DNA from 3 places in the Fictibacillus sp. 7GRE50 genome. Region 3 is predicted to be linked to each of the others. Evidence: riboswitches for the same ligand, from Rfam matches in the RefSeq annotation. Region 3 holds a riboswitch; each other region holds the start of a gene.
What was found. A riboswitch is a leader RNA that binds a small molecule or an ion and turns the genes downstream of it on or off. The one in region 3 is predicted to bind lysine.
Positions count from the first base shown of each region.

Region 1: another riboswitch for lysine. It lies ahead of IHV12_RS01905 (Na+/H+ antiporter NhaC family protein); the one in region 3 lies ahead of lysA (diaminopimelate decarboxylase).
Region 2: another riboswitch for lysine. It lies ahead of IHV12_RS00490 (aspartate kinase); the one in region 3 lies ahead of lysA (diaminopimelate decarboxylase).

Region 1 is NZ_JACZDW010000001.1:381,850-385,137, forward strand. It holds gene IHV12_RS01900 (sodium-dependent transporter) at 1-104, opposite strand, end outside; gene IHV12_RS01905 (Na+/H+ antiporter NhaC family protein) at 295-1,884, opposite strand; lysine riboswitch at 2,027-2,209, opposite strand; gene yunB (sporulation protein YunB) at 2,314-3,153, opposite strand; gene IHV12_RS01915 (dihydrofolate reductase) at 3,226-3,288, opposite strand, start outside.
Region 2 is NZ_JACZDW010000001.1:104,215-107,502, forward strand. It holds gene IHV12_RS00480 (succinate dehydrogenase cytochrome b558 subunit) at 1-4, opposite strand, end outside; gene IHV12_RS00485 (YslB family protein) at 309-755, shown strand; gene IHV12_RS00490 (aspartate kinase) at 796-2,034, opposite strand; lysine riboswitch at 2,197-2,385, opposite strand; gene uvrC (excinuclease ABC subunit UvrC) at 2,451-3,288, opposite strand, start outside.
Region 3 is NZ_JACZDW010000004.1:288,815-292,102, reverse strand. It holds gene IHV12_RS16600 (peptidylprolyl isomerase) at 1-64, opposite strand, end outside; gene lysA (diaminopimelate decarboxylase) at 134-1,456, opposite strand; lysine riboswitch at 1,551-1,727, opposite strand; gene IHV12_RS16590 (spore germination protein) at 1,787-3,262, opposite strand; gene IHV12_RS16585 (stage V sporulation protein AE) at 3,243-3,288, opposite strand, start outside.

The sequences.
Region 1 (3,288 bases), on a different contig from region 3:
TAAGCAACCGCTGGAAATCTCCAGATATTGCCTAGGCCGATTGCTGAGCCGACCGCTGCTAATATAAACCCATAGCGGCTTCCCCATTGCTGCCTATTTTCCATTGTTGTATCCCCCTTTTTATGAAGTCGAAAAGTTTACAATTGTTACTTTTTTCTGATAATTCTGTGTTCAGTATATTACAAAACATGAAAACCTGTCAAAATGTTTTTAGTTATTTTGTCGGAATAAGGGGGAAAAAGTCGTATAAATATAAGAAAAAGTGCCTGGTTAACTACCAGACACTTTCAAAAATTAAGCCTTTAAAGATTGATCACTAATGCTATTTTTACTAGATACTTTTTTAATTATGAAGAGCGCTAAGATAAATATTACAGCAGATGCGAAGAGGCCGACCCAAACACTTTCTGTGAACCCAAGGGCAAGATAACCAACGGCAGACACTCCAGCAGCCACTAGGCTATAAGGAAGCTGGGTCATGACGTGATCAATGTGATGACTTCCCGCTCCTGTTGAAGAAAGGATGGTAGTATCTGATATTGGGGAACAATGGTCACCAAAAACAGATCCCGCTAGTACTGCAGCAAGAACAGGAAGCATTAACTCAATATTTGTAGAAGCTGAAATTTCTGCTGCGATCGGCAGCATTACTCCAAATGTACCCCATGAAGTTCCTGTCGCAAAAGCCATTAACCCTGACAGTACGAAAAGAACAAACGGCAGATAAGCTAAATTCATATGCTGATCAACTAACCCTGCTAGATACGTCCCTGTTCCTAAGCTATCGATGATAGAGATGATCGTCCATGCAAAAAGCAAGATCGTAACAGCACCGATCATAGACTGAATACCGCGTCCCAGTCCTTTTCCTAAGGATGCAGCACCCATCTTCTTTGGAAGGAAGAACAATATAGCAGAAGCTAAACCAAGCAGACCACCATATACTAATGATTTTGGTACATCGGTATTCTCAAAAATAGATAAAAGTGAGATGGCCGTTGGTTCTTCTAGCCCCTTCACATTTTGAATACCTGTATAGATCATGAATCCAACCGTTGAAATAATCAAGATTACGATTGGCCAAACTAGGTCTCCTACTTTTCCTTTGTCACTTTCTTCGAGCTTAATACCTTCTCCGATTGCAGCTTTTTTATCAGCTGCAATCACTTCTCCTGTAGCAAGAGCTGTTTCCTCATGTTTTTTCATCGGTCCAAAATCAAGTTGAAAATACGCTACAGCAAATACTAGGATTAACGCAAACACTGCATAAAAATTCATTGGAATCATTTGAATAAAAGCACTAAACGCAGACATATTTGTGATCTCATGTGTAGCAAAGATCGTTCCGATAATACCGATAATGTACGCGCCCCAACTTGAAACAGGTGAGATTACACACACTGGCGCTGCAGTTGAATCAAGGTAATATGCCAGTTTCGCACGCGAGATGCGATGTCGGTCAGTAATAGGTCTACTTACATTTCCGACAGCCAACGAATTAAAATAGTCATCAATAAAAATGACGAGTCCAAACACAACCGTTAAAAGCTGTGCACCTCTTCTCGTTTTCACTCTAGAAATGGCCCACTCTCCAAAAGCTCTGCTTCCACCTGCTAAAGAGATAATGCTCGTCATCATTCCTAAGATTAATAAGAACAGAAGAATATAAACATTCCACTCATTTAATGCACCGTCTGAAATAAAGTGCCCTTTCACGATCGTACCAATTTCTTTCAGTGTAGCCACAATACTAAAATCGTGAAGCAATAGGGCTCCCGCTAGGATCCCAGCTCCTAATGAGACTAACACTCTTCGCGTTAGAACAACCATCAAGATTGCCAATACGGGTGGTATTAACGCATAAATCGAATTCTCAAATTCCATGATGTTCCTCCTTCTTTTATTTAGCCATCGATATTGAGGAGTTCTTACAGGACGTTGAGGAAAAAAGGACAAAATAAAAAGCGATCAATAGACAAGGAAATAACCTGCTATCAATCACTTAAGTAATTTATGGTTTTCCTCATCGATCAGTAGTCCTCCACTGCTTTTAATTCCCAAGCAGTGACAGTTTTACACTTGTTTAGTGTAAACCCAGCAAAAGTGAACAGACGGTTTACTTTTGCTTCGGCGGAAGTTCCTTTCCTTTTTCTTCACAGACGTCACTCTCTGAAAAAGTACTTATAAAATCCGCTCCTCTACCCCATCGGTGATAGGCTTAAAGACATATAAAATTTTAAATTCAATTTCAATTATAACAAACTAGGACGAATGGTCAACCTAAACAGGATTTGTTAAATGAAGGAAATATATTTATTCTGCTGCTTCTTCCCCACTTGTGTCTTCTGATGGACTATCTTCAGAAGGCTCCAATTCATCATGAGATTCCTTTTCTTTTAAGTCTGGTGTAATCGGCACAGTCGGCTGAATAGGATCTCCAGATTGATTATAATAGACAGGGACTTCCCCTTTAATAAACTGTGCTGTTATCTTTATTGGTCTTTTTACAACTGTCGTTTCTGTCGCAAAAGGAATAACGATCCTCGTTTTCACTGTGACTACAATATCAATATTGATCCACGTATTGTTGATCCCTGAATTCTCTATTTTCTCTTCGATATCTGTGTTCGCTTCACCAATCAACATAAATTTGATAGGAATTTTCGGCCCTAAGTTAGCTAGGAGAGAGTTTCTTGTTGCTTGCCCAAGAGGTATTTCCATAATAACACCCGGTTCGTTCTTATAGGCTGTTATTCCTAACTCATCATTGGTTATTACTTCGTGTGCTTTTCCTTCTTCTATTTCCTTCAGGTATTTTTGAACGACTTTTTGTGACTGGTTGGCAACCTGGTTGACTACACTCTGATTGATTCCAGCAAAGACTACATTTCCTTCTGTATCGGTCTTATATTCGATGATGTCATTCATTTCCGAAGGCCCTAAAATTTCATTGTCGATCGCTTCACTTATTGCAAGTGCGGCGATTTCTTCCGTTTTCTTTTGAGCAATCAACATAAGTGTTGGTTCGATCCCTTTGTTTACAAGCCATAGCCCTTGAATCGTTATAAAAGTAAACAGAATAAATGAGATCAATAGTACAAATCGGAATGGAAGTGGCCCTTTTCGAAGTTTCATTTTTCTGCGCTTAAGCAAAAGGTAACCCCCCTTTATCTACATATACATATGTATGCAGACAAGAGGGGGGCTCATTCAAACTTTATGGTTTTAATTTTTTTCGTAGACTACAAAATCGTGATGATATTTGTTCTTTTCATCTACAACACCTGG
Region 2 (3,288 bases), on a different contig from region 3:
CCATTCTCTTGCCCCCTTCAAATTTAGCCTCTCTCTGGCTGCTAATCTTTGTTCCTCTCCACATGTAAGCGTTTTAAGTTTCCTCTTCTAGAGGATGAGTGTTAAACAATTAGCTTAATTAACTAGCAACATGTCCATTTTACTCCCATCGTTTGACACCGTCAAGAAAACGCTAACAACTAAATACGTAAATTTTCTTGATACATCAACGCTTTTGGAGGTTTAAGATTTTCGACAAATACCGATAGTTGCTATAGAGTTTAAACCGCTTTCCCGTTATAATAAAAATTAGAAAGAAGGGATGCAGAATGTTTAAACAAAAGACAAAGGATGATAACACCCCTGTAGAACAGCTTTCTGTTTCAGCTTTTGGGTATGAGATCCTTCGAAGCGATTTGTTGCCTGAACTTCTTGGCAAACAAGAACGAAATATTCTCTATTGGGCAGGAAGACACTTGGCTAGAAAATATCCTTTACATACGATGGAAGAAGTTCACGCTTTTTTTGTTGAAGCAGGCTGGGGCACTCTTGAAATGATCGAAGCTTCGAAAACTGAGATGAATTTCTCTTTAAACTCTCAACTGATCATGCAGCGAATGGAAAACTTCAATCATCAAACGTTCAGCCTAGAAGCAGGCTTCCTCGCTGAACAAGTTCAGCTGCAAAAAAAATGCACAACAGAAGCTTTAGAATCTACAAAACGAAACAAAGTTTTTATTACTGTTCAATGGGACAAAAAAGATACGATTGAATAACAAAAGCCGGCGTATTGCCGGCTTTTTTCAATGTTTGGTCCTATGTGTTCTGAACGGGAACACGAGCATCTAGCTCAAACACATCATGCAGCGTTTCTATCGACTTAATCATATCTTCTTGTTTCACGACGGTTGATACTTTAATCTCAGAAGTGCTTACCATTTTTATCATAATATCTTCGTCTGAAAGAGCTTTAAACATTTTAGCGGCAACGCCAGGATTTGAGATCATGCCTGAGCCAACGATTGACACTTTTGCAAGACCTTGTTCATAACTGATCGATTCGAATCCTAATTTCCCTTGATGCGCAGCAAGTACTTCTTGTGTAGCAGATAATGAGTTTGATTCAATCGAGAACGAAATATTCGTTTTTTCTTCATTTAGGACATTCTGAATGATGATGTCTACATTGATGCCGTTTGATGCCAAAATAGTAAACAATTCCGCTAACGCGTGTATTTCATTGGGAACTGAAGAGACCGTAATTTTTGTTATGTTTCCTTCAAACGCAAGACCTCTAACCATTAAATTTTGTTCCATAGACACTTCCTCCTCAACTAATGTTCCACGTTCTTCACTCATGCTAGATCTTACTTCTAATGTAATACTATAGTTTTTAGCAAACTCAACCGCTCTCGGATGTAAAACGCCAGCACCAAGGTTCGCCATCTCTAACATCTCATCATAAGAGATCGAAGGTAGTTTTCTAGCTGAATCCACTACACGCGGATCCGTCGTATATACACCCGTCACATCGGTATAGATGTCACATCGATCGGCTTTTAAAGCTGCCGCTAGCGCAACGGCTGTTGTATCAGATCCACCTCTGCCAAGCGTTGCAATATCCTTTGTTTCAGGAATCAGCCCTTGAAAACCTGCGACAACCACGATATGGCCATCTTTTAATAGAGAAGATACGCGCTCTGAATCGATGTCTAGTATTCTTGCATTTGAAAAAGCATCTTCGGTTTGAATACCCGCTTGCCATCCGGTTAATGATTGAGCTTTATATCCTTCTTGATGCAGAGCCATCGTCAATAAGGCAATCGTAATCTGTTCACCCGTCGTAAGTAGCATATCCATTTCCCGTTTAGAAGGGTTCTGACTGATATCTGTAGCAAGCTTTACGAGTTCATCCGTTGTTTTGCCCATCGCTGAAACCACAACCACGACTTCATTTCCTGCATCTACTTCATGGATGATTCGTTTTGCAACATTTTGTATTCGCTCAACTGAGCCTACACTAGTTCCACCAAATTTTTGAACGATTCTCCCCATATACTCCAATCCCTTCTTGTTGTAAGATTCTATCTCTTTTATTAGAAGACTTTGTTGACGGTGCACGTATACCTTCTTTTTTTGAAAGTAAATACAAAAAAGCAACAATAAGGAAAAACCCTATTGTTGCTATAATCCGTAGCAAGCCAAGTTTGTTCCCCCTCGTGAGATAGTCCTCCACACAAACCCTGGGGGGACTTGTGTGACAGCTCTGTATTTCTTCAATACAGGTCCAGCATAAAAGGCTAGAAGTCCTTTTACACTTCGGCAAGAATCCCCTTTCCACCATCATCACTAGAGCTTCTTCTCTTCAGATGGGTTACTATTGGTTCCTGCTCCTCTACCATCACTTCATACGAAGCATGGCATATTTATAAAGTTGGATTTATTTTAACAAAGTTACTCAATAGCTGCAACTACTCATTTGATAAAAATGCTTTTTCAATAAGCTCGGCTACTGGTTTAGGCACACCTGCTGCTTGAATCTCATCAACAGAAGCTTCTTTTAACTTTTTTAACGATCCAAAGTGGCGAAGCAGCATCTTTTTGCGTTTGTCACCGATTCCAGCGATGCTGTCTAATGTTGATTCGAACATGCTTTTAGAGCGAACTTTTCGATGGAAGGAGATCGCGAACCTGTGAACTTCATCTTGAATTCGTTGCAGAAGATAGAATTCCTGACTGTTTCTAGGCAAGTGTATCATTTCAGGAGGATCCCCAATCCAAAGCTGTGAGGTTCTATGCTTTTCATCTTTCGATAGACCTGCTACTGGAATAAATAAGTTAAGCTCGTTCTCTAATACATCTTGAGCCGCAGATATTTGCCCTTTTCCGCCATCGATCAGAATAAGACTAGGAAGCTCTCCTTCTTCCCTCAATAGTCTTGTATATCTTCTGCGAACAACTTCCTTCATGGAAGCATAATCATCTGGACCTTCCACAGATTTGATCTTATATTTTCGATAATCCTTTTTGTACGGTTTTCCGTCAACAAAAACAACCATGGCAGAAACAGGGTCTGTTCCATGAATATTCGAGTTATCGAACGCTTCAATACGATAAGGTGCAGCAATTCCAATTCTCTCACCAAGGTTCTCAACGGCTTTAATCGTTCTCGCCTCATCTTGCTCGATCAGGGCAAATTTCTCGTGAAGAGCTAAAGACGCGTTTTTAGTAGCTAATTCCACAAGCTCTTTCTTTTGTCCTTTTTTCGGCTGCAATACTTTCACTTGAAGAAGTTCGGATACAAGATCT
Region 3 (3,288 bases):
CTTCTTGGTACAGATCAAATACAATTTTTTCGCCGTTTTCAAATTCAATTGAACCTTTTTTCATAAAAAACAGGCCTCCTTCTACTTCATTCAACTACCATTGTACGGTTAAATGTCTGCTCCGTAAACTAATTTACACAAAAACATTCGTTTTTAATGGAACATCATTCTTGATGAGGTCTTCATATGTTTCCCGCTTCACTACAAGCTGTTCTTCACCGTTCTCTACAAACACAACAGCTGGCCGCTGAATGCGATTATAATTGCTCGCCATACTATAACCGTAAGCTCCCGTACAGGAAACGGCTAATAAGTCGTTATCACAAACTTCAGGAAGTTCAATATCCCAGATTAACATGTCGCCACTCTCACAGCATTTTCCTGCGATTGAAACGGTTTGTGTTGGTTCTTCGTTCATCTTATTCGCTACGAATGCTTCATATTTAGCTTGATAGAGTGCAGGACGAATGTTATCTGTCATCCCACCATCAATGGACACATAATGCCTAACTCCTTCGATCTCTTTTTGAGAGCCGATTGAATAGATCGTCGTACCCGCATCACCTACGAGTGAACGTCCTGGTTCAATCCAAAGTTCAGGCAGATCTTTCCCTTCAAAGTGAATCATCTGTTTCTTCACTTCTTCAATCATGGCCGTAACGTATTGTTCAGGAGAAAGCGGTGTATCCTCTGACGTATATTGAATACCGAACCCGCCTCCAAGATTTACGACACTTGGAAAATAGTTAAAGTTTTCTTCCCACTTTTTAAAATGGCCGAACAACTTTTCAATCGCCAGAGTGAATCCTTCTGTTTCAAAGATTTGAGATCCAATATGACAATGAATCCCTAAAACGCGAAAGCCTTCAAATGCAAGTACTTCTTGAAGTGCTCTGTCTCCTTGACCATTCCCTAAATCAAATCCAAACTTAGAATCTTCCTGACCTGTAATGATGTAATCATGGGTATGGGCTTCAATTCCTGGAGTTAAACGCAGTAAGATGTCTACTTTTTTGCTAAGCTTGCTGCTCAGCATTTTTAATAAGGAGATCTCATGAAAGTTATCTACTACAATACAACCGACTCCAGCGGTAAGTGCAAATTCTAATTCTGCTAAGCTTTTGTTGTTTCCATGAAAATGTATTCTTTCAGGTGGAAATTCAGCTTGAAGTGCCGTATAAAGTTCTCCACCTGAAACTACATCCAGACTTAATCCTTCCTGTTCGATAAGCTGAAACATGGCGATGGAAGAAAAGGCTTTTGAGGCATATGCTACTTGATATCCTACCCCATTTTCCTCGAATGCTTTTTTAAAGCCTCTTGCTCTATTTTTTATCAAGGACAAATCATACAAATATAGCGGTGTTCCGTATTTTTTCGCTAGATCTACCGTATCTAAACCACCGATCCATAGATGTTGATTATCTCCAATTTTTGATGTTCCGTGTAAATTCACAAGTAATCCCCTCTCGTTGTTGATAGAGAATTCAATCCCGACAAATACAAAAGACAGCCGCAACTAAGGCAGGCTGTCAAAAACCGTACCCTCATGTCGGAATAGCTCTCCACTACAGTTGTAGTGACAGTCCGTTGCTTGTTCAGCAACGGCCCAGCATAAAAAGAGATGGAACTCTTTTTACACTTCGGCAAATTGACCTTTCAACATATTTCATCGTCATCCATGAACTCCATATGCTACTCATTCGTTTTGCGCCTCTACCTCATATGAGGCATATTTAATTAGTTATGAATTTAACACAATTTTCAACAATCAGCAAGGGACAGATTAATTAGTTGGCTGTTTTTTGGTGTTCTGCGGATGTACAATGCTAGGTCGAACTTTTGATAGCGGAACAGCTATTCGAACGACAATCTGTAGAAACGCTTTTGGATTAAACGGTAAGAGCGGCCACAAATAAGGTGTGTTCAAATTTTTGATCGTTGCCATATAGAGAACCAACAATGTGAATCCGATAATAAATCCTGGCACTTTAAACAACATAACCATCGCAATCAAGAAAAGCCGCAGGACTTTGTTTGCGATACTCAGCTCATAACTTGGTGTGGAGAAGGATCCGATCGCCGCTATCGCAACATATAGAATAACTTCAGGTACGAATAATCCTACATCTATTGCGATCTGCCCGATCAATACGGCTGCGATCAGACCCATGGCGGTCGATAGTGCACTCGGTGTATGGATGGCCGCGAGCCTTAAGATATCAATCCCGATCTCCGCAAAGATTATCTGAAGAAACAGTGGGATGTTCGTGTGTTTATTCGGACCGATAAAATCAATGAAAGGCGGTAATAATTGCTCTTCCATCGAAAACAAAAGCCACATCGGTACTAAGAATACTGAAGCCATCATACCTGTAAAGCGGGTCCATCTTAAAAAAGCACCTATAAATGGAGTCTGCCTAAACTCTTCTGCATGCTGTACGTGATGAAAGAGTGTAGTAGGTGTGATGATAACACTTGGCGATGTATCTGTGATGATTAATACATGACCTTCCATCAAGTGCTGTGCAGCAACATCTGGTCTTTCTGTATACCGGACTAAGGGAAACGGGTTCCAACCTTGTTTTACAATAAACTCTTCGATCGTCTTATCTGCCATTGGAATCCCGTCGATCTCAATAGAGTTAAGCTCTTTTCTAATAAGGTCAACGAGGCCGGGATCTGCCACATCTTGAATATAAGCGAGACATACATCCGTTTTAGAGCGTTCACCCACTTGAAGAATTTCGTGTCGTAATCGTTCATCTCGTATACGTCTTCTTGTAAGAGCAGTATTGATGATAATATTTTCCGTGTATCCATCACGGGCTCCCCTTACCACTTTCTCAATGTCCGGCTCTTCTGGTGATCTTCCTGGATAACTTCTTACATCCACAACAAATGCTTCTTCTTCTCCGTCAATGAATATAACGATCAGACCTGAAAGCATGCGGTCTACAGCTTCATCTAACGATTTCGTAATCTCTACTTGCTGATGTGCGAGATGATTATGTACAAGATCTTTTACTTTACTCGGTGCGCGATGACCATGATCCATATCCATTAGTTCGCGGTAGATCATGATGATGAACTCACTGTCGCAAAGTCCCGTACAATAATACAGCTGAAGTTCCTTTTTTAAGACAAAGATCTTTCTGACACCAACATCAAAACTCACACCAATACCCAAACGCTCTTTTAAAAACCTTTCCGTATCTTCAATGTTCTTACTAATCGGTGTTTTATTTTTTTCGGTTGCCAATTGATTCGCTCCTTTCTAAAATAAGT